DNA from 3 places in the Rhodoferax sp. GW821-FHT07F03 genome. Region 2 is predicted to be linked to each of the others. Evidence: predicted binding sites of a transcription regulator. Region 2 holds the regulator's gene; each other region holds the start of a gene.

What was found. Region 2 encodes sigma-54, which starts transcription at its own class of promoters, with help from an activator protein. Its sites were predicted from a motif close to TGGCANGNAANCTGCTTT; they were not measured.
Region 1: glnA (type I glutamate--ammonia ligase) is a predicted target of sigma-54. The motif match lies at 4,921-4,938, and genes of this name have one in related genera.
Region 3: exaC (acetaldehyde dehydrogenase ExaC) is a predicted target of sigma-54. The motif match lies at 3,790-3,807, and genes of this name have one in related genera.

What each region holds. Positions count from the first base shown of each region.
Region 1 is NZ_JBWKQM010000001.1:477,739-485,637, reverse strand. It holds gene ntrC (nitrogen regulation protein NR(I)) at 134-1,687, opposite strand; gene glnL (nitrogen regulation protein NR(II)) at 1,727-2,800, opposite strand; gene AC07R0_RS02155 (hypothetical protein) at 2,806-3,297, opposite strand; gene glnA (type I glutamate--ammonia ligase) at 3,458-4,873, opposite strand; gene AC07R0_RS02145 (competence/damage-inducible protein A) at 5,085-5,924, opposite strand; gene AC07R0_RS02140 (EI24 domain-containing protein) at 5,890-6,795, opposite strand; gene AC07R0_RS02135 (sterol desaturase family protein) at 6,820-7,797, opposite strand; gene AC07R0_RS02130 (polysaccharide deacetylase family protein) at 7,805-7,899, opposite strand, start outside.
Region 2 is NZ_JBWKQM010000010.1:74,718-82,616, forward strand. It holds gene AC07R0_RS16370 (PsiF family protein) at 29-340, opposite strand; gene argS (arginine--tRNA ligase) at 475-2,148, shown strand; gene AC07R0_RS16380 (SPOR domain-containing protein) at 2,161-2,865, shown strand; gene AC07R0_RS16385 (thiol:disulfide interchange protein DsbA/DsbL) at 2,946-3,605, shown strand; gene lptA (lipopolysaccharide transport periplasmic protein LptA) at 3,724-4,347, shown strand; gene lptB (LPS export ABC transporter ATP-binding protein) at 4,356-5,108, shown strand; gene AC07R0_RS16400 (RNA polymerase factor sigma-54) at 5,116-6,693, shown strand; gene AC07R0_RS16405 (THUMP domain-containing class I SAM-dependent RNA methyltransferase) at 6,799-7,899, shown strand, end outside.
Region 3 is NZ_JBWKQM010000012.1:105,900-113,798, reverse strand. It holds gene pqqC (pyrroloquinoline-quinone synthase PqqC) at 1-298, opposite strand, end outside; gene pqqB (pyrroloquinoline quinone biosynthesis protein PqqB) at 295-1,212, opposite strand; gene pqqA (pyrroloquinoline quinone precursor peptide PqqA) at 1,274-1,348, opposite strand; gene AC07R0_RS19210 (ATP-binding protein) at 1,577-2,926, shown strand; gene AC07R0_RS19205 (response regulator) at 3,010-3,642, shown strand; gene exaC (acetaldehyde dehydrogenase ExaC) at 3,865-5,385, shown strand; gene AC07R0_RS19195 (DUF779 domain-containing protein) at 5,451-5,822, shown strand; gene AC07R0_RS19190 (ATP-binding cassette domain-containing protein) at 5,830-6,594, opposite strand; gene AC07R0_RS19185 (type 1 periplasmic-binding domain-containing protein) at 6,769-7,899, shown strand, end outside.

The DNA of each region.
Region 1 (7,899 bases), on a different contig from region 2:
GGGCTGAGAACTAAAACTTCATCCATAAGAACAATGCCCCGGTACGCAAGCACCGGGGCATTGTTTTTAAATCCCATACATCATCAAAATAGATAGCAGCCAGCGCAGGCATTACCTACGCTAGCGCCATATTTCACTCCAAACCCAGTTCCTGGATTTTGCGGGTAATGGTGTTGCGGCCAATGCCCAGCTTCTGAGCTGCCTCAATGCGACGGCCCCGGGTGTTGTGCAGCGCTGTCAGGATCAGCTTGGACTCGAAGCGGCGCGTCAACACGTCCCACACGTCGTGGCGATCGTTAGCCAGCAGTTCCTGGGCCTCAGCCTCCAGGCCCAGCTCCCAGGCGCTGACCGGGGCGGTGCTGGCCGGCGGCAGTGTGACGATGGCGGCATCGCTGTCCAACGGAACGGCCTGCATGCCGGCAATGTCATCCAGTGCCGACAGATCCGTCTCAGGATGCACGACCGGCGTGCTCACCACCATGCGCGGCAGAGCGTGACCCAGGCCACTGGAAGGTGCCACCACGGCGCCGGTGATTTCAGGTGGCAAATCCTTGGGCTCGATCACCTGGGCCGGCGCCATGACGGTCAGCCAATGGCACAGGTTCTCCAGCTGGCGCACGTTGCCGGGAAACGGAAACAAGCCGATCTGAGCGAGCGCCGCATCGGAAATGCGCTTAGGCTCCACGCCCAGCTGCTTGGCGCTTTGCTGCAGGAAATGGCGTGTCAACATGGGCACGTCTTCGATGCGCTCGCGCAGCGCCGGCAGGCGCAGGCGGATCACGTTCAGGCGGTGGAACAAATCCTCGCGGAACACGCCATCGCGCACGCGCTGCTCCAGGTCCTGGTGGGTGGCGGCAATCACGCGGACCTGGGCCTTGACGGCATTGTGGCCGCCCACACGGTAGAAGTGGCCATCGCTCAGCACGCGCAGCAAGCGGGTTTGCAGGTCGAACGGCATGTCGCCGATTTCATCCAGAAACAGCGTGCCACCATCGGCCTGCTCGAAGCGGCCCCGGCGCATGGTTTGCGCACCGGTGAAGGCACCGCGCTCATGGCCGAAGAGTTCACTCTCCAACAGGTCCTTGGGGATGGCTGCGGTATTGATGGCAACGAACGGGCCGTTCGCACGTGGCGAGTGCTTGTGCAGTGCGCGCGCCACCAGCTCCTTGCCGGAGCCGGATTCGCCGGTGATCATCACCGTCACGTTGCTTTGGCTGAGCCGACCGATGGCACGGAACACGTCCTGCATAGCGGGCGCCTGACCCAGCATCTCCGGGGTGTCGGCCATGCGTTCTTCGGCCACTTCCTCGCGCTGGCTTTCTTCCACCGCGCGGCGGATAAGCTCCACGGCCTTGGGCAGGTCAAAAGGCTTGGGCAGGTATTCGAAGGCGCCGCCCTGGAAGGCTGATACGGCACTGTCCAGGTCGGAGAACGCGGTCATGATGATGACCGGCAAGCCGGGGTGCTTGGCTTTGACCTTTTCCAGCAGGTCCAGGCCGGAGCCGCCTGGCATGCGGATGTCGCTCACCAGAATTTGGGGGCCGTCCTCTTCGCCATTTTCTTCCAGCGCCAGCAATACATCACGCGGGTTGGTAAAGCTGCGCGTGGGCAAGTCTTCACGCAGTAGCGCTTTTTCGAGAACGAAGCGTATGGATTGGTCGTCGTCTACTATCCAGATCGGCTTCATAAGAGAGGGCACCTCGGGTCAAGCTGCGTGAATCAATTTCTACGGCAGCGGTATTAATAATTTAAAGTCCGTTCGGCCCGGAACACTGTCACATTCGATCAAGCCATGGTGTTGCTGCACGAAGGTTTGCGCCAACGTCAGCCCCAGCCCGGATCCACCATCTCGCCCCGACACCAGCGGGTAAAAAATACGGTCCTTGATCGACTCCGGTACACCCGGGCCGTTGTCGATGACATGCAATTCCAGTGCCAATCGATAACGTTGTTTCCCAAACGTTACCTGGCGTGCAATACGCGAGAGAAAAGTGATCTGCGCGTCCCCTTCGGCAATGCGTTCACTCAAGGCCTGGGTTGCGTTATGGGCCACATTCAGCACCGCTTGGATGAGCTGTTCGCGGTCACCGCGAAACTCTGGAATCGACACATCGTATTCACGCTCAATCTTCAGCCCGCGCGGGAATTCGGCCAGTATCAGGGAGCGCACACGCTCGCAGATTTCGTGGATATTCACATCGCTGACCACGTGCGGACGGCGGTGCGGCGCCAGCAGCCGGTCCACCAGACTTTGCAGGCGGTCGGCCTCATGGATGATGACCTGGGTGTACTCAATCAGTTCGCGCGACTCGATCTCCATCTCCAGCAACTGGGCAGCGCCACGTATGCCGCCCAGCGGGTTCTTGATCTCGTGGGCCAGGTTACGGATGAGTTCCTTGTTCGCCTGGGCCTGGTCGATCAAACGTTCCTCGCGGTCCTGCTTGGCCTGCTGCTCCTGCGGCAGCAACTCGATGATGACCTCGCCCGGACGCTCGGTCTGCGCCAGGATCACGTGTACCGGCACCGGTTCGTGGTTCAGGCGCTTGAGCCAGGCGTCGTAGCGCAGGGCCGCAAACTCATTGCTACCTGCCCCCTCCAACGCGTTCTGCAAAATGTGCGGCTCGGTGAAACAGTCCGGGAAGTGCGAGCCTTCGATGGTGCGGCGCGAGGTGCCCAGCGCGTCTTCCAAGGCTGCATTGGCAAACATCACCGCGCCGTCGCTACGCAGCACCGCCACCAGCGTGGCCAGCAAATCAAACGCCTGAAAGCGCGCAATATGGGGGTTGGTTGGGGTGTTCAAGGTAGTCAGGGGGTAGTTTTAGGAGGAGGAAGACGGGCCAGCTCACGCTTCAGCCCAGCGATATCGCTCTCATTGCGGGCAATGGCAGCCTTGAGCTCGGCTACACGGTCTATGTACTTCTGGTAGTTGCGGGCTTCTCCGCCCTGCTTCTCCGGCTCGCCCTGGTTGTACTCCTTGAGCAGGTCTGCCTGCCGGGCTTCGGCCTTTTTCAGCTCGGCTTCCAGGATCATCCGGGCGTCGCTGTCGCGCGCACGCTGCTCGGCGCCACCGCCATTGTTGGCCGCGGGCGCACGCACGGCCGCCGCGTTCGCATCGGGCCGCGGGGCCTGGATCACGCTGACATTGCCACCCTCTACCAATTTGCAGCCACGGGCTGCAGCGGCCTTGGGGTCTTTGATGGAATTGGTGTATTCGTTGCCGCAGCGGTAAACCGCGTTGTCTTGCGCGAAAAGCGGCGCCGAGGCAGCCGCCAAAATCAGTAGCCAATAGGGTTTCATGCTCATGGAATATGCCGACAGGGCCTTATCTGAATGGGTTGCCGCAACGGTACTCTGTTTCTATTGCTTTCCCAAGCCAAAACGCAAAAAGGACGGCTTGCGCCGTCCTTATGAGAAGCCTGGTTGCGCGTTGCGAGCGTTCCCAGGCTAGTAGCGCTGCTTACAGCGAATAGTACATGTCGAATTCCACCGGGTGGGTGGCCATGCGCAAGCGCGTGACTTCCTGCATCTTCAGATCAATGTAGGCGTCAATGTAGGCATCGGTGAACACGCCGCCCTTGGTCAGGAACGCACGGTCTTTGTCCAGGCATTCGAGAGCTTGGTCCAGGCTGTGGCAGACGGTGGGGATCAGCTTGTCTTCTTCGGGTGGCAGATGGTACAGATCCTTCGTAGCGGCTTCGCCAGGATGGATCTTGTTTTCCACGCCGTCCAGACCTGCCATCAGCAGAGCCGAGAAGCCCAGGTAGGGGTTCATCAGTGGATCGGGGAAACGTGCTTCCACGCGGCGGCCCTTGGGGTTTGCCACGAAAGGAATACGGATGGAAGCAGAGCGGTTCTTGGCCGAGTAAGCCAATTTCACTGGAGCTTCGAAGCCAGGAACCAGGCGCTTGTAGCTGTTGGTGCCGGGGTTGGTGATGGCGTTCAGAGCACGGGCGTGCTTGATGATGCCGCCGATGTAGTACAGCGCGAATTCAGACAGACCTGCATAGCCGTCGCCAGCGAACAGGTTCTTGCCGTCTTTCCACACGGACTGGTGCACGTGCATGCCGGAACCGTTGTCGCCAACGATGGGCTTGGGCATGAAGGTCGCGGTCTTGCCATAAGCGTGGGCGACGTTCTGGATCACGTACTTTTGCAGTTGGACCCAGTCTGCGCGCTGGATTAGCGTGCTGAACTTGGTACCCAGTTCCATTTGGCCGGCATTGGCCACTTCGTGGTGGTGCACTTCGACGGGAATGCCCAGGGATTCCAGCACCAGGCACATTTCCGAACGCATGTCCTGGAAGCTGTCAACTGGAGGCACGGGGAAGTAGCCGCCCTTAACTGCGGGACGGTGGCCGGTGTTGCCGTGTTCGTATTCCTTGCCGGTGTTCCAGGAAGCTTCTTCCGAATCGATCTTGGAGTAGCAGCCGGACATGTCGTTTTGCCAGCGCACGCTGTCAAACACGAAGAATTCGGGTTCTGGTCCGAAGTAAGCGGTGTCGCCCAGGCCGGAGGCCTTCATGTAGGCTTCTGCGCGCTTGGCCAGCGAACGGGGATCGCGCTCGTATGGCTTGCCGTCGGCTGGATCGACCACGTCGCAGGTCAGGATCATTGTCGTTTCTTCGAAGAACGGGTCGATGTTGGCGGTGTTGGCATCGGGCATCAATTGCATGTCCGAAGCTTCAATGCCCTTCCAACCAGCAATCGAAGAACCGTCAAAAGCATGGCCTGACGTGAACTTGTCTTCGTCGAAGTGCGACACAGGCACGGTCACGTGCTGTTCCTTGCCGCGGGTATCGGTGAAGCGGAAGTCAACAAACTTGACTTCGCTTTCTTTCACCATCTTCATCACGTCTGCGACGGTCTTTGCCATCAAGAATCTCCTGGTTAGGTTGAGCAAAAATAAATCAACAAGATGGGAATGCAGTTTCTATGCCACCAGCCGAGGCCGCTTGTAAACACATTCACCCTTGTATTTTGCCTTGGCCGCAGCGGCCTTCAGCGGGAATACGGCCCATCCGAGAAACAAATACCTGTGCCAATGCACCAAATTGGATCTCCATTTTTGCACCAAATATGTGCAATCAAGAACGCACCAATTCCGGGCCCAATTGCACATCAAAATTGTGCAGGCCTGCCAACAAAGCCGGGTAAGCCAGCTCCACCAGGCTGGGCAAACCCTTCACGCCCAGCTCAATATGGCGGCCATGTTCGGCATGGTCCACGCTGGGCAGACTGAATACCTTGACGCCTTCAAAACGCTGCTCCATAGCCTCCATCAGCGGGGTCAACGTGGCCTCCATGCTGCCGTACACGATGACCGATTTTTCCACCCAGGCCGCCTGCTGGAACCAGGGCTGGTAGTACTGGTCCAGTACCCATTCCACCATGGGCCAGGCCATCACCGGGAAGCCGGGCACAAAATGCACATGGCCCACGGAGAAGCCTGGAATCTTGTTGTAGGGGTTGGGAATGATGCGGGCACCTTGTGGAAACACGCCCATATTCAGTCGGTGGATATTGTCTGGACGGTCCGGCTCATACAAAGTACCTTGTTCACGCGCCGTATCCTGCATGCGCTCGCGTATCAAGGCCTCGGCCTGCGGATGCAAGGCCAACGGCACATCCAAGGCCCGCGCGGCGCACTGGCGCGTATGGTCGTCGGGCGTAGCGCCTATACCGCCGGTGGAAAACACCACGTCACCCGAGGCAAACGCGCGGCGCAAGGTACTGGTGATGCGCTCAGGATCATCGCCTACGTATTCGGCATAGCCCAGCTGCAAGCCGCGTGCGCCCAACAGTTCGATGACCTTGGGCAGGTGCTTGTCGGCACGCTTGCCAGACATGATCTCGTCGCCGACGATGACCAGGCCGAAAACCGGCGCCGACTCAAGGGGCTGGGAGGATGGGATTGGCAGGCTCATGGACAACAGATTCCGTTTTAGGTTCGACATCGACAACCGGGCCCGCAGCGGCGCGGGGCGGCACGGCAGACACAGGCACCTCGGCACGCAATGCCTGCAATGCGGCCAGCACATAGTGGGTAAACCACAGCGAGGAAAACGCAAACACCAGGGTGTAGATCCATATCGCTAGAGGCACCAGCACCACAAAAGCGGCGGCAAACAAGGCACCCGAGGCCCACACCAGGCTGGGCGCAGCGCCCAGGTAGCCGGCCAACACCCCCATACCCAGCAGCGTGACACGGTGGCGGCGGAATATCTCACGCCGCTCCTGCTTGCTGGCATGCACGGCCAGAGCGTCATAGGCCATGACGCGGTAGGTCAGCCAGCCCCAGATCAAGGGCGGCAGTACCAATATCAAGGGCGGCACCAGCCACAAGGGCATGGACACCACCATGGCCACCACCGCCAGCAGCACCGAACCCAGGGCCCAGAACAATCCGCCAACCAGGGTGCCGCCGTTTTTCTTCTCCAATTGGGGGAAGCGCCGCTCAGCCACCAGGGACACCAGGGCCGGCGTCATCATCAGGGCCACGGCCAGCAGGGACAACACTACGATCAGCGGGGTGATGGCAAAGATCACCAGCAAGGGCGCCAGCGCCACCTTGAGCTGGCCGACACCGGCAGTCTCCAACCAGGTCCACATGCGGCCGACCCACTCAGATGCGTCCAGCATGCCGCGCACAGCATCCAGGGCAGGCTCCCAGTAGAAGTAGCCCAATCCCAGCGACAAGGCCACCATCAACAACAGGGGTAGAAACGAGAGTGCAATTACCCGGGGGTGCACGCAGTACGCCACGGCGCGCCAGAAAGAATCAAGAAGCAACTTCATGGGGGCAAGCATACCCGCATGCCGTTAAGGCCTGGTAACGGCCAAACTTGCCCACAGCCGGCGCAAACCCAGCCACTGCTGGCGCCAGAAGCCGCGGCCGTAGTCGCGCCCACCCTCGCTCTCCAGTTGGTCGCGGATGCCGGTGGGGTCGTAGCGCAGCTCGAAGTTCGCGGTACCGAACAGCATGTCCCACCATGGCAGCAGCACACCAAAGTTGTGGCCGCCCAAGGTGTTCTTACCCGCGGACTCATGTCCGATGCCAATGCTGTGGTGCAGACGGTGAAAGCGCGGGCTGACCCACAGGCGCTCGCCCACGCGGCCAAACCAGAGCCTCACATTGGCGTGCTGCAAGCTCTCGCTCAGCTGGGTAAAGGCCACGATGGCGATGAACTGTCCCGGCGCCACGCCAATCAACTGGGCAGCCACCACCACGATGATGTCGCCAATCACGTCGTCCAACAGGTGGTTGCGGTTGTCGCTCCACAAGGTCATTTGCTGCTGCGAGTGGTGTAGCGAGTGCAGGCCCCACCACCATTCAAACTGATGCTGGCCCCGGTGCACCCAGTAGCCCAAAAAGTCGAACGCTACCAGGTACAGCGCAAAACTGACCACAGGCAGATCAGTCACGCCGGGCCACAGGGCATCCAGGTGCCAGGTGCCCATGCCGGCGACCCGCAGCGTGCCAAAAATGCCGTCCATCACAGGGTCCAGGGTAAAGAACAATGCCAGGCGGAACAGGCCCAGGCGATGCACCAAGGTGTAGACCATGTCGATACGGATGGCCGCGCGGTCCTGCATAGCCTCTACCGGACGCCAGCGTTGCAAGGGCCCCAGCACCGCCACCAGCACCACCAGCTGCAGCAGGCCGACCAGCAGCCAGCCCGTGGCATCGAATGCATCTTCGACCAATCCGCCCAGGCCCATGCCGAACACCAGGGGTTGCACAGCGGCCTCGAACAGCCATTGCTGCGCGTCAGAAAACAAATTGCTCAATACATCCATGGGCAGATTATTGGGGATGGGCAGAAATCCACGCGGTGTAGTCGGGATGCTCGCGCAGCGTGCGGAAGCAGAAACCACGCTCCTTCAGGCCCACGATCAGCG
Region 2 (7,899 bases):
GAAAAGCGCTTGCGCTGTAGCCTGGGGGTTAGCCCTTTAAGCAGTCGCTCATGAACTTCTTGCGCTCGTCGCCCTTCAGTGCCTTGGTCTTGGCGTCGGCGTTGCAGGTCTTCATTTTTTCCTGTTGCGTGGGCTTGGCATCTGCTGCGGCTGCAGGTGCATCGGCGCTCAGGCAGGCTTTTACGGCAGCCTTGTATTCATCGCCTTTTTTGCCCTTGGCTTCTTTGCTGCAGGCCGACATCTTGGCTTGCTGGGGCGTGGGCTCCTTGTCGGCCGCGTGGACCAGGCCCATAGACAGAGTCAGACCCAGGGCGGCGACGAGAGGTAATAGTTGTTTCATGCAGGCTCCAGAAGAAGAGGTTGTGGGGAAAATCCTGTGCGCAAGGTCCGAAGACGACTGGATTGCAACCCATAACGCCGCAATGCGCAAGCCGGATGACTAGAGAGGTAACCACCCCCCGGTAAAATCCGGCCATGCTCTCAGTCAAACACGAATTGCTCGCGGCGCTGGCCGTCGGGCTGGAAAAAATTGCCCCCGGCGCTGGCGCCAAAGCCGCGTTCGAGTCCCCCAAGGTGGCTGCGCACGGCGATTTCGCTTGCACCGCCGCCATGCAACTGGCCAAGCCGCTCAAGTTGAACCCGCGCCAGCTGGGTGAAAACCTGCGCGTGGCCCTGCTGGAGCAGCCAGCGTTCGAAAAGTGGGTCGAGGCCATCGACATCGCCGGCCCGGGCTTCATCAATATCAAGCTCAAGCCTGCCGCCAAGCAGGAAGTGGTGCGTGAAGTGCTGGCCGCCGCTGCCAGTTTCGGCGTGCAGCCCAGCAACAACCAGCACATCCTGGTGGAATTCGTCTCGGCCAACCCCACCGGCCCGCTGCATGTCGGTCATGGCCGCCAGGCGGCGCTGGGCGATGCCATCTGCAACCTGTACGCCACCCAGGGCTGGGATGTGTACCGCGAGTTCTATTACAACGACGCCGGCGTGCAGATCGGCACCCTGGCAACCAGCACGCAGATGCGCGCCCGGGGCTTCAAGCCAGGCGACGCCGAGTGGCCCGAAGCCGCCTACAACGGCGACTACATCGGTGACATCGCGCAAGACTTCCTGGCCGGCAAGACCGTCAAGGCCGACGACCGCGAAGTCACGGCCTCGGGCAAGGTGGACGACCTGGACTCCATCCGCGAATTCGCCGTGGCCTATCTGCGCCGCGAGCAGGACCTGGACTTGCAGGCTTTCCAGGTCAAGTTCGACAACTTTTACCTGGAGTCCAGCCTGTACACCAGCGGCCGGGTGGACGCCACGGTCAAGCGCCTGCAGGAAGCTGGCAAGACCTACGAGCAGGACGGCGCGCTGTGGCTGCAGTCTACCGACTACGGCGACGACAAGAACCGCGTCATGCGCAAGACCGACGGCAGCTACACCTACTTTGTGCCTGACGTGGCCTACCACATCGCCAAGTGGGAGCGCGGCTTTACCAAGGTGGTGAATATCCAGGGCACCGACCACCACGGCACCATCGCCCGCGTGCGCGCTGGCCTGCAGGCGGCCAATGTGGGCATTCCCCAGGGCTATCCTGATTACGTGCTGCACACCATGGTGCGGGTGGTGCGCGGCGGCGAAGAGGTGAAGATCTCCAAGCGCGCCGGCAGCTACGTGACCCTGCGCGACGTGATCGACTGGACCAGCAAGGACGCGGTGCGCTTCTTCCTGCTGAGCCGCAAGCCGGATACCGAATACACCTTCGACATCGATTTGGCGCTGGCCAAGAACAACGACAACCCTGTGTACTACGTGCAGTACGCCCATGCCCGCATCTGCAAGATGCTGCGCGACTGGGGTGGCGATGTGGCGTCGCTGCAGGGCGTGGACCTGTCCAGCCTGCTGGTGCCCCAGGCCCAGACCTTGATGCTGCAGCTGGCCAAGTACCCCGAGATGCTGACGGCAGCCACCGAAGGTTTTGCGCCGCATGACGTGACCTTCTACCTACGTGAGCTGGCCGCCAACCTGCATAGCTACTATGACGCCGAGCGCGTGCTGGTGGACGACGAGCCGCTCAAGCTGGCCCGCCTGGCCCTGGTCGCCGCCTGCGCGCAGGTATTGCACAATGGCTTGGCAGTACTGGGCGTGGATGCTCCAGAAAAAATGTAATTGACAGCAAGCATGACAAAACAAAAGCAAAGCGGCGGCACCATCCTGGGTTTCATCATCGGGGTGGTGGTCGGCCTGGGCTCGGCGCTGGCGGTGGCGGTCTATGTCACCAAGGTGCCGGTGCCGTTCATGAATGGCAAGACCCAGGCCAATGGCGCCGACCACGACGCGGTCGAAAGCCAGAAAAACAAGGACTGGGATCCGAATACCCCCTTGCACGGCAAAAACCCGGTGCGCTCTGCGGCGCCCGCAGCATCCGGCGCGGTGGATGCGGCGGCTCCGCTGGTGGTGCCGCCACCGGCGCCAGCGGCGACTCCGGCCGTGGTGCCCACGCCACCGGCGGCCGTTGCGGTGAAGCCGGATGCCAAGCCGTCGGCCGCAGCCTCGGCCGACCCGCTGGGCGATCTGGCCAAGGTCAAAGCCAAGGCGGCTGCGTCTGCCACCGTGGCCACGGCACCTGCGCTGGCACCCACAGCCGAGCCGTTTGAGTACTTCGTGCAGGCCGGTGCCTACCGTACGCCCGAAGATGCCGAGGCCCAGCGTGCCAAGCTGGCCATGATGGGCATGGAAGCCAAGGTTACCGAGCGCGAGCAGTCCGGCCGCACCGTCTACCGTGTGCGCATGGGCCCGTATGCCAAGCGCGACGATGCCGAGCATGCCAAGGACCGGCTGGAAAGTGCCGGTAGCGAAACCACCCTGGTGCGCGTGCAGCGTTGACCAGTTCTCTTGAAGCTGGTGCTGCGCGCTGAACTTTTGCGCTCGGCACCGATCCGACCCCCCACAAGGAGTGATTTGCAATGAAACGTCGTGAGTTTTCGCTGGCTTCAGCGGGTGTGCTGGCTGGTTCCACGCTGGCCGTAGGCCATACCGGTAGCGCCCTGGCGCAGGGCAAGCCGCCCGTGGCGGGCACGGATTACCTGGTGCTGGACAAGCCAGTCGCCACAGAAGCGCCGGCCGGCAAGGTCGAGGTGATCGAGTTCTTCTGGTACGCCTGTCCGCATTGCAATGCGTTTGAGCCCACCTTGGTGGAGTGGCTCAAGCGCCTGCCCAAGGATATTGCCTTCAAGCGTGTGCCAGTGAACTTCCAGGACAGTTTCATCCCGCCGCAAAAGCTGTACTACACGCTGGAGGCTCTGGGCCAGCTGGACGCACTGCATGGCAAGGTGTTCAACGCTATCCATGTGGAGCATCAGCGGCTGGACAAAGATGATCTGGTGATCGCCTGGGCCGTGAAGCAGGGTCTGGACAAAACCAAGTTCACCGAGACGTACCAGTCTTTTGGCGTCAGCACCAAGGTGCGTAAGGCATCCCAGCTGCAGCAGGCCTACCAGGTCGCGGGCGTGCCCGCTTTGGGCGTGGCCGGCAAGTTCTACACCGATGGCAGCCAGGCGCAAACCATGCCGCGTGCATTGGTTGTTGTGGAATATCTGGTGGCCGAGCAGCGCAAGAAAGCCTGATTCCGGCATGGCCGGCAAGGCCGGAGAGATGAAAAAGCCCGCGTCAGCGGGCTTTTTTCTGGCTACGTCCAACTCGGGGTGAGGGGCCGTTACAATGAATTGCAAGATTCGTGCCTCTATGAAAATCAACACCCTACTCTCACTGCTCGTGGTTTGTTTCGTCGGTCTAGGCGGAGCGGCCCACGCGGAAAAAGCCGACAAACTCAAGCCTATGAATATCGAGGCGGACGCGGCGCGTTATGACGATCTGAAGCAGACCAATGTCTTTACCGGCAAGGTGGTGATGACCAAGGGCACCATCATCATCCGTGGCGCCCGCGTCGATGTGCGCCAGGATGCCGAGGGCAACCAGTTCGGCGTGGTGACGGCGGAGCCGGGCAAGCTGGCGTATTTCAAGCAAAAACGCGACGGCCTGGACGAATACATAGAAGGCGAGGGCGAAACCATCGAGTACAGCAGCAAGCTGGACAACGTGCGCTTCATCAAGCGGGCCATTTTGCGCCGTCTGGTCGGCAGCAAGGTGAATGACGAAATCACCGGCGAACTGATCGTCTACGACAACACCACCGATGTATTCACCGTGGACAGCGGCACAGCCGGCAGCAATCCCGGTGGCCAGAATGGCCGCGTACGCGCCATGTTGACACCCAAGGCTGCAGCGTCGGCTGCTAGCGGCGCGGCACCTGCCGGGCCAGCCCCGGTGCTGCGTTCCACCACCACGCTGGAGGGCGTGAAGAAGTGACGGCGGTGGTGGAGTCGGGAGAAAGCCGCCTGGAGGCGCGCCATCTGCAAAAAGCCTACGGCAAGCGCAAGGTCGTGAAAGACGTGACGCTGGCCGTCAAAAAAGGCGAGGTGGTCGGTTTGTTGGGCCCCAACGGCGCGGGCAAAACCACTTCCTTCTACATGATCGTGGGCCTGGTGCGGGCTGATGGCGGGCATATTTCCATCGACGGCCAGTCGGTGGAGCACATGCCCATCCACCGGCGTTCGCGCCTGGGCCTGAGCTATCTGCCCCAGGAAGCCTCGATTTTCCGCAAGCTCACGGTGGAAGAAAATGTGCGCGCCGTGCTGGAATTGCAGCACGACGAGGCCGGCAAGTCCCTCACCCGCACCGAGATCGAAAAGCGCCTGACGGCGTTGCTGCAGGATTTGCGGGTGGAGCATTTGCGTGATTCGTCGGCCATGGCCTTGTCCGGTGGCGAGCGCCGCCGCGTGGAAATCGCCCGTGCCCTGGCCACCCAGCCGCGTTTCATTTTGCTGGACGAGCCTTTTGCCGGTATCGACCCGATTGCGGTGATCGAGATCCAGCGCATCATCGGCTTCCTGAAGTCGCGTGGCATCGGCGTGCTGATCACCGACCACAATGTGCGCGAGACGCTGGGCATTTGCGACCACGCCTACATCATCAGCGACGGCAATGTGCTGGCCGAGGGTACGCCGTCCGAGATCGTGGACAACGCCGATGTGCGTCGCGTCTACCTCGGCGAACATTTCAAGATGTGATGCTCCGATGAAGCAAGGCTTATCCCTACGCGTTTCACAGCATCTGGCGCTGACGCCCCAGCTGCAGCAGTCCATCCGCCTGCTGCAACTGTCCACCCTGGAACTGAGCCAGGAAGTGGACCAGATGCTGGACGACAACCCGTTTCTGGAACGCAATATGGACGAGGCTGCACGCGAGGAGTTCGGCCTGGCCCAGTCCGACACGCCGGTCAGCACAGGGGAGCGCGAGGCTGAAATTGCTACAAGTTCTGTAGCTGAATACGCAAGTGAATCCAGCGCAGAAGCCCCAAATGATGCCGAATCCCCTTTAACTGGCGGTGACGACACCAGCTGGGACGGCGATGGCACTTCCGAGATCAAACCCGACGACAGCGAATGGGGCGGTGACGCCCCGGCGCGCCAGAACAACCTGGGTGAAGACGGCGAGATGGACGCCACCGAGCTGGCCCGCAACCAGGAGTCGCTGACCAGCTTTCTGCACCGCCAGGCCCTGGCCCTGCGGCTGGGGGAGGTGGACCAGGCAGCGCTGCGCTTTCTGATCGAATCGCTGAACGACGACGGCTACCTGGAAGACGATTTCGAAACCCTGGCGCGTGGTCTGGCGGGCGACGACGCCGAGGCCGTGGAAGAGCTGGTACACCGCTTCACGGTGGCCCTGAGCCTGCTGCAAAGCCTGGAGCCGGCGGGCGTGGGCGCGCGGCATCTGGGTGAATGCCTGTTGCTGCAGCTGGAGGGTTTGCAGCCCGTGCTGGGCGATGACCCGGCGCGCAAGGTGGCCATGCGCATCTGCCGCCAGTCCATGGACCTGCTGGCCCGGCGCGACGTGAAGCGCCTGGCCCAGCTGTGCCGCGCCACCGAGACCGATATCAAGGCTGCCATGGCGCTGATCGCCCGGCTGGAGCCCAAGCCGGGGCGGCGCTTTGTCGATGTGGAGCGCAACATCGTGGTGCCCGACGTGATCGTGGTCAAGGTTGGGCGCGGCGCCCAGGCCCGCTTCCGGGTACAGCTGAATGCCGAGGTCATGCCGCGCCTGCGCGTGCACGACATCTACGCCAATGCGCTGCGCCAGCACAAGGGGGGCGGCAAGGATTCATCGAACAACGCCGCACTGCAGCAGCGCCTGCAGGAGGCGCGCTGGTTCATTAAGAACATCCAGCAGCGCTTCGACACGATTTTGCGGGTCAGCAACGCCATCGTGGAGCGGCAGAAGAACTTCTTCAGCCACGGCGCGCTGGCCATGCGCCCTCTGGTGCTGCGCGAGATCGCCGACGAGTTGGGACTGCACGAGTCCACCATCAGCCGCGTGACCACCGCCAAATACATGGCCACGCCCTACGGCACCTTCGAGCTGAAGTATTTCTTCGGCTCGTCCCTGGGGACGGAGACCGGCGGCAACGCCTCCAGCACCGCGGTGCGGGCGCTGATCAAGCAGTTTGTCTCGTCCGAAGACCCAAAGAAGCCGCTCAGCGACAGCCAGCTGTCCGACATGCTGAAAGAGCAGGGCATTGAATGCGCGCGCCGTACCGTGGCCAAGTACCGCGAAGCGCTGCGCATAGCCCCCACGAACCTGCGCAAAGCGCTGTAGAACATGCTCTCCCCCAGGCCGCGTGCACGGTATGCCGCAGCTGGAGGAAAGAGCTTCGCCCCGCTTGCCCCAGGCTGCGTAGCGTGACACCATGGAAATAACGATATGAACCAACTCCAATTATTTTTACCCTGCGCCGCCGGCGTGGAAGAGCTGCTGGCCGAAGAGGTGCACGGCATTACCGGCCTGCAGGGCGAAGACCTGCGGGTGATGCGGGGCGGCACGCTGGTGCGCTCCTCCTGGCGCGACGCGATGCGCTTGAACCTGCACAGCCGCCTGGCGCAGCGCGTGCTGATCGAGCTGTCCAACACCGAATACCGCAGCGAAAAAGACCTGTACGAAGCCGCCAGCAACGTGGCCTGGGAGATCTGGTTCACGCCCAAGCAAAGCTTCAAGATCGAAGTCACGGCGCAGCACAGCCCGCTCAATTCGCTGAACTTCGCCGCGCTGAAAGTGAAGGACGCGGTGGCCGACCGCTTCCGCTTCAAGACCGGCGTGCGCCCCGACGTGAATGTGCAGTGGCCCGATGTGCGCATCTACCTGCACCTGACCACCGAGCGCGCCACCATCTACATTGACACCTCGGGTGACGCGCTGTTCAAACGTGGCTGGCGTGAAGACAAGGGCGATGCGCCGTTGAAGGAAACCCTGGCCGCCGCCATGATCGCCGCCAGCGGCTGGGATGGCACCACGCCCCTGTACGACCCCTGCTGCGGCAGCGGCACCATTGCCATAGAGGCCGCGCAGATCGCCTGCAATATTGCGCCCGGCAGCCTGCGCCGCTTTGGCTTTGAGAAGCTGTTGCCCTTCCAGCCCCATGTGTGGAGCGTCATTCAGGAGCAGGCCCACGCCGCCGAGCACGAGCCGGAGACGCAGATCTTCGGTAGCGATGTGGCCTTCCGTATGGTCGATTTCGCCACCCGCAATGCCGAGCGCGCGGGCGTCAGCGGCGTGGTCGAGTTCCGTGGCGGCGATGCCTTGCAGCGCATGCCGCCGGCCGAGTCCGGCGTGATGTTGCTGAACCCGCCCTACGGCGAGCGGATTGAGGTGGCAGGTGTCGCGGGCCGGCGCGAAGCTGCACAGACCGAGGACGGCAGCGCCGACTTCTTCCCCCAACTGGCCACCCACTGGAAGCGTAACTACGCGGGCTGGACCGCCTGGATGCTGACGCCCGACCTCAAGCTGCCCGGCAAGATGCGCCTCAAA
Region 3 (7,899 bases), on a different contig from region 2:
CGATGCCGCCCGGGTCCTGGATGCCGCCGATGTCGTAGCCATCGTGGTCCAGGATGCGCTGTATCCATTCGCGCCGGATCTCGCGGTCGTCGCAGTTGGACAGGATGGCGGCGTCCTTCACCGGGATGGAGATCTGGTAGTAGAAGCGGTTGGCCACCCAGCCGCGCAGCTGCGCAGGCGTGAGCGTGCCGGCCGCCATCATGAGATGGAATGGATGGTGGATGTGGTAGCTGCTGCTTTTGCCGCGCAACCGGGCTTCAAACTCGGCCTGGCTCCAGGGGGCGGGCACGTGGTTCATAGGTCAATCTCCATGCCGTCGAAGGCCACTTCAATGCCGCGGCGTGTCAGTTCCTGCCGCTGGGAGCTATTAGCGTCGAGGATAGGGTTGGTGTTATTGATGTGGATCAGCACTTTGCGCGTTTGCACGGGCAACTGGTCCAGCCACTCCAGCATGCCGCCGGGGCCGTGCTGGGGCAGGTGGCCCATAGCGCGCGAGGTCTTTGGCGATGCGCCCAGGGCGATCACTTCATCATCTGTCCACAGCGTGCCATCGACCAGCACGCAGTCTGCTGCCTGCATGGCCGCCCAGACATGCGGCTCCATGCAACCCAGGCCCGGGGCGTAGAACAGCTGCCTGCCGGAGCGGGTGTCGGCGATCGTGACCCCGACGTTGTCGCCCGGCTGCGGCTGGTCTCGGTGGGGCGAGTAGGGTGGCGCGTTGCTGATCAGGGGGAGCGCGCTGAAGCGCAGGCCCGGCACGCCATCCATGGCAAAGCCGCTGTGCGCCAGGGGCACGTCGTGCCAGTGCACGCCGCAATAGTGTTCCAGCACCTTGAGCAGCGGGTTGCCGGTCAACAGGTCCTCGCGCACCAGGGCGTGGCACCACAGCTCCAGCGGCTGGCGGTGTTCGCGCAGCATGTAGAGCCCGGTGGTGTGGTCGATCTGGGCGTCGATCAGAAACACGGCGCGGATGGCGGTGTCGCGCAGCTGGCGCGCCGGCTGCAGCTGCGGAAAGCTGCGTATCTGCTGGAGTATGTCTGGCGAGGCGTTGAACAGCACCCAGTTGTCTTCGTCTGCGCTGACCGCAATCGACGACTGGGTCCTTGCTACCAAGTTTGTACTGCCCTGGCGGTACGCCGCGCAGTTCGGGCAGTTGCAGTTCCATTGCGGAAAACCGCCACCGGCTGCTGAACCCAGGACATAGACTTTCAAGTGGAATCCCTCGTGAGCGCTGAGCGCCAGCCTGCCGGGTAAGCCGGCAGGCTGGCCCGGGTCAGCGGTTGGCGATGTACATCGTGATTTCAAAGCCAAAGCGCATATCGCTGGCGGTTGGTGTTTCCCATTTCATGTTCGGTCTCCTGTGTGTTTGCTCCGCACGTCGCGGAAGGAAGTACTTTCAGCCCATCTGCGAGTACCGAGGAGAAGTGTGCGCGGCCTTGTGGCATTGCGGCATCGCGCATCCATGGATTCGGCTCTCATGATTTTCATGAGCCGGGCATAAATGCTGGCACGGGCTGTGCGATCAGACCGGGCAGGCATTCCTCCCGGACAGAATTTTTTACCGAGCCGACATCCCATGAGCCTACGACTGCAACTCAATCTGATCATCACCGCCATGCTGGGCATATTTGCCTCGATGCTCATCGGCCTGCAGATCGACAACACCCGGCGCAGCGTGCATGAGGAGGTGCAGGGGGCCAACGTGGTGGCGGCCCAGCTGCTGTCGCGCATGCAGTGGGTGTATGGGGCCAGCGGCCTGGATGGAATGGCCGGCTATCTGGCGCAGGTCGGGCGCATACGGGCGAACGAGGTCGAGTTGCGGGACGACCACGACACGCTGATCTACCAGTCGCCGGCGCCCGTCTACAAGGCCGGACGCGAGTCGCCCAAGTGGTACAGCGACATCGTCGCGCCGCCGCTGCCGCAAAAGGAAATCAAGCTGCCCAATGGCCGCATCGTGCTGCGGGCCGACCCATCACGCGCGATTCTGGATGGCTGGGACGACCTGAGCCCCATGCTGTGGCTGGTGCTGGCAGGGTTTGTGCTGAGTAATGTGCTGGTATACGCCCTGGTGGGCCAGGTGCTGAAGCCTTTGCACCGGGTGGTGCAGGGCTTGCGCAGCGTCGCCGAGGGGGACTACGGCACCCGGCTGCTCGGCCTGTCGGGCCGCGAGGGGCGTTCTATCAGCCTGGCGTTCAACCATATGGCGCAGTCGGTGCAGGACAGCATCGAGGCCAAGCGGCAGGCCAGGGAGGCCACGCAGGCCTTGGCCGAGAACCGCGAACTCACCCAGACCATCCAGGCGCGGATTGAGCTGGAGCGCGGCGCCATCGCCCGCGAACTGCATGACGAGCTGGGCCAGCAGGTAACGGCGATCAAGAGCGTGGGGTTGGCGATTGCCCGCCGGGCCGCCGGCAAAGATGGTTTTACCGAGGAATCGGCGCGCCTGGTGATGGGTTGCGCCGACCAGATCCATGTCAGCGTGCACCGCCTGATCTCCACCTTGCGCCCGCTGGCGCTGGACCGCTTCGGCCTGCACGATGCGCTGCGCGACATGTTGGCCGACTTCCAGCTGCACCACCCCGAGGTGGTGTTGAACTTCGACATGTCCGATGCCCTGGACGGGCTGGACGACGCGGTCGTCACAGCGGTCTACCGCATCATCCAGGAAGCGGTGAACAACGCCTTGCGCCATGCGCAGGCGCAGCGCATCGATGTGCGCGTGCATGTGTCCGGCGAATCCCTGGGTATGGATGTTGCTGATGACGGGACAGGTCGGGTCGGTTTGTTCCAGGCGACTGGGCGCTACGGCCTGTCCGGCATGCGTGAGCGGGCGCAGGCCTTGGGTGGCAGTTTTGAACTCGACCAGATGGAGCCCGCCGGTGTGCGGGTGCGGGTGAGTTTGCCCTTGAAAAACAAGCAATAGGATTTGCGCAGCGCCCCATGTGCCGCCCTTTGGGTGGGCAAGGGTCTTGCGGAAGTCCGGAATAGGTGGACAGAGTGAAAGTCATGCTGGTCGACGATCACGCCGTGGTGCGCATGGGCTTCAAGCTCCTGCTGCAGGCGTCGGAGGACATTCGGGTGGTGGCCGAAGCCGATAGCGGCGAGGCCGCCTGCCAGGCGTACTGCGTGGCCATGCCGGACGTGGTGGTGATGGACATTGCGATGGCCGGCATGGGCGGCATAGAGGCGATCAAGCGCCTGGTCGCCAAGGACAGCCGCGTGCGGATACTCGCACTGTCCGCGCATGAGGACATCAGCCATCCGACGCGCGCGCTACAGGCCGGCGCCATGGGCTATCTGTCCAAGCGCAGCGCGCCCGAGGTGCTGATCGATGCCCTGCGGGCGGTGGCCAAGGGCCAGCGCTATGTGGATGCGCAGATTGCGCAGCGCATTGCGGTGCAGGCCATCAGCGGCGGCAAGGGGCCGATCGAGAAGCTGTCGGGCCGGGAGTTCGAGGTATTTGCGCAGCTCGCGCGCGGGCAGTCGGTGGTGCAGATATCCGAGACGCTCAGGCTGTCCAGCTCGACCGTGGGATCGCATCTGTACAACATCAAGCAAAAGCTGGGTTTGATCAACCAGGCCGAGATCACCCTGCTGGCGGTGCGGCACGGTGTGATCGACGTAACGGCCGAGTGCTAGGAGCCTAGAGCTGTGTCACTGTCCTGTTGCTTTGTAGGACAGGTGTTCAATATTGGCACAGTCTGCAAAGGACCGGTAGCCTCCTGCTCGGTGTGCAACACAGCGTTTCCCCAATGAAATCAATATTTGCAGACCGCTTGTCCGCCCTGGCACGGGACTTGTAGAGGTATGGGGGCCCGCAAGGGAAACATTCCAACCCAACTACCTTTCCAGGAGACAAACGTGCTCTACGCAAACCCAGGTACCGCCGGTGCCAAAGTCGCTTACAAAGCGCAATACGACAACTTCATTGGTGGCAAGTGGGTGGCACCCACCAAAGGTGAATACTTCAATGTCATCACCCCCGTCACGGGCAAGGCCTACACCATGGCCGCACGCTCCACCGCCGAAGACGTGGAGCTGGCGCTGGACGCCGCCCACGCCGCGGCCGACGCCTGGGGCCGCACCTCTGCGGCAGAGCGCTCGAACATCCTGCTGCAGATTGCCGACCGCCTGCAGGCCAATCTGGAAATGCTGGCCTATGCCGAGACGGTGGACAACGGCAAGCCGATTCGCGAAACGCTGAACGCGGACATTCCGCTGGCGGTGGACCATTTCCGCTACTTTGCCGGTTGCGTGCGTTCGCAGGAAGGCGGACTGAGCAATATCGACGAAAACACCGTGGCATACCACTTCCAGGAGCCTCTGGGCGTGGTCGGCCAGATCATTCCCTGGAACTTCCCGATCCTGATGGCGGCCTGGAAGCTGGCTCCCGCCATTGGCGCCGGCAACTGCGTGGTGCTCAAGCCCGCGGAGTCCACTCCGATCAGCATCTTGATCGTGGCCGAGTTGATTGCCGATTTGCTGCCACCCGGCGTGCTCAACATCGTCAATGGCTATGGCCGCGAAGCCGGCATGCCGCTGGCCACCAGCAAGCGCATCGCGAAGATCGCCTTCACCGGCTCCACCACCACCGGACGGGTGATTGCGCAGGCCGCCGCCAACAACCTGATTCCGGCCACGCTGGAACTGGGCGGCAAGTCGCCCAATGTGTTCTTTGCCGACATCATGGATAAGGACGATGGCTTCCTCGACAAAGCCATCGAGGGCCTGGTGCTGTTCGCCTTCAACCAGGGCGAAGTCTGCACCTGCCCATCGCGGGCCCTGATCCAGGAATCCATCTACGACAAGTTCATGGAGCGCGTGCTGAAGCGCGTGGCCGCCATCGTGCAAGGCAGCCCGCTGGATACCGACACCATGATGGGCGCGCAGGCTTCCAAGGAGCAGCTCACCAAGATCCTGTCCTACCTCGATCTGGGCAAGCAGGAGGGCGCGCAGGTGCTGATCGGCGGCAACCAGGCGCATTTGAGCGGCGATCTGGCCGGCGGCTACTATGTGCAGCCCACGCTGTTCAAGGGCCACAACAAGATGCGGATCTTCCAGGAGGAAATCTTCGGCCCGGTGCTGGCGGTCACTACTTTCAAGGATGAAGCGGAAGCATTGGAAATTGCAAACGACACGTTATATGGTCTGGGTGCCGGTGTGTGGAGTCGTAACGGCAATGTGGCTTACCGCATGGGTCGCGCCATCAAGGCAGGTCGTGTATGGACTAACTGTTACCACGCGTACCCTGCACATGCTGCATTCGGTGGTTACAAGGAATCGGGCATTGGCCGTGAAACCCACAAAGTGATGCTGGACCACTACCAGCAAACCAAGAACCTGCTGGTCAGCTACAGCGAACAAAAGCTCGGCTTCTTCTGATCTTCAACCCAAGGTAGCTAGACACAAGGGGCCGGCAACGGCCCCTTTATTCCATGGAGAGCGAAATGGTTGACAAAGTGATTGCCACCCCGGCCGCGCTGGAGCTGGTGGAGTTCCTGAAGAAGAAGCACGGCGCAATGATGTTCCACCAGTCGGGCGGATGCTGCGACAACAGCGCCGCCAACTGCTATCTGCCGGGTGAAATCACCATGGGCGCCGGCGATGTCTACCTGGGCGATATTGGCGGCTGCCCTTTCTACATCGGCCGCGCCCAGTATGCGTACTGGAAGCACACCCAGCTCATCATTGACGTGATCGAGGGCCACGGCGGAACCTTCTCGCTGGAAGGGCCGGAGGGCAAGGCTTTTCACACCCGCTCCAGGGTGTTTACGGAGGCTGAAATGGCCGAGCTGTTCGGATCGCCCGACGCTGCCTGAAGCCTGCTCAGGCGCCCATGGTAGAGGGGCAGAGCCGTAGAAACGCCTGCTCCAGATGGGTCGCCCCGGACTGTTCGATCAAACCCTGGGGCAGCCCGTCAAACACCACGCGGCCCTTGTCCAGCACGACGACTCGGTCGGCATTGCGCACCTCGTCCACCAGATGGGTGGCCCACAGGATGGCCACGCCTTCGGTGCGTGCCAGGCGCTCCACGGCCCATATCAGGTCCTGGCGGGATGCGGGGTCCAGCCCGACCGTGGCCTCGTCCATCAGCAGGATTCTCGGCTGGTGCAAGAGTGCGCGAATGAGTTCCACCTTGCGCCGGTTGCCCCCCGACAGCGCCCGCACCGCCAGTTTCGCCTGGGCGGCCAGCCCATGCAGTTCCAGTCCGGCAGCGATGCGCTGGCGCGCAGTCTTGCGCGCCATGCCGTGCAGGTCGGTGTGAAAGTACAGATTGGCCTGGACACTCAGATCCAGATCCAGCGACGACTGCTGAAACACCATGCCCAGGCCTGCCAGTGCCCGGCTGGCCTGTGTCTGCATGTCGTATTCCAGGATCGACAGCTGGCCGGTATCGGCAACGAACAGGCCGCTCAGGATTTGCATCAGCGTGGATTTGCCCGCGCCATTGGGTCCCAGCAGGGCCACGAACTGCCCGGGCTGCAGATGCAGGTGCACGGCCGTCAATGCGGCTTTCGCCCCATAGGACTTGCAGATGTTGCTGGCCTGCAGTACGACCAGGGCGGCGGTGTTGGGTGGGGTAGTGCTCATGCTTGTTGTTCTTGCTTTGCGGTTCAAAGCAATTGCCGTTCCTGCTTTGGGAGCAGTGGCACTTATCTTGCGGTTCTCTTCGAGCTTGCCGCATTTCGTGGCACCAACTTTGATGTACTTGGGGGCAGAGCACCCCGAGTCATGAAAGTTGTTTCACTTTTAAAAAGAGAAGCTATGCAGACACATGGTCTGATTCGATGCCGGTGGTGGCATGGCGTTTGGGCGCTGGCGCTTTTCGTCTGCCAGTCCTGCCAGTGGGCAAGCGCTGCGCCATGGACGGTCGCGCTGGTGGGCCTGGAGGACGACGCCCGCTACCAGGCACGCCAGCTGGAGCAAGCCTATCCCGGCCATCCCGCGGGCCGGCCAGGCGATGCCGCCAGCGTCGCGCTGGAGGAGTCCGCGTCGGAGCTGGAGGCTGCCGGCCACCGCTTGCAGATCAAGCCGTTCATGGCCAGCAATGCCGCGGATCTGCCGCGCGTGATGGCGCAGATCCAGGCGGCCAGAATTCCCTATGTGCTGCTGGATCTGCCCGATGCCGAGCTGCAGCACATCGCCAGCGCGGGCGTATCGGGAGCCGCTGCGTCCATACTGTTCAATATCGGCTCGGCATCGGACGAAATGCGCGGCGCGGCGTGTTCCGCCTCCATGCTGCACACTTATCCCAGCGGCCATATGTTGAACGATGCCTTGGTCCAGTACCTGGCTGCGCGGTCCTGGACGCAGGCCCTGGTGCTGTATGGCCCGCAGGCGCAGGACAAGGTGCAGTTAGACTCCTTTCTGCGGTCGGCCAAGCGCTATGGCCTGCGGGCGCAAAAGACTTCTGCGTTCAAGGTGTCCGGCGATCCGCGCGAGCGCGATCTGAGCAATACGCGCTTGCTCACCAACGACAAAGGCTATGACGTGGTGGCGGTGCTGGACAGCGAAGGTGAATTCGCCCGTGCACTGCCTTACAACACGCAGTGGCCCAGGCCGGTGGTGGGGGCGAACGGCCTGGTGGCCATGGCTTGGCATCCGCACTGGGACCGCAACGGCGCGCCGCAACTGTCGCGCCGGTTTGCCCGGGCTGCGCACCGGCCCATGACGGCGCACGACTGGGCCGCGTGGATCGCCGTGAAGGCGATTGTTGCGGTCCTGTCGGAGCAACCCAAGGCCACGCTGCCCGAGCAGCTCAGGCTGCTGCGCAGCGGCAAGATCTATGTGGACGGATTCAAGGGACAGCGCCTGTCGTTCCGTCCCTGGGACGGGCAGCTGCGTCAGCCCATATTTCTGGCCCACGCCGATGGCGTGGTGGCTGCCGCACCGATG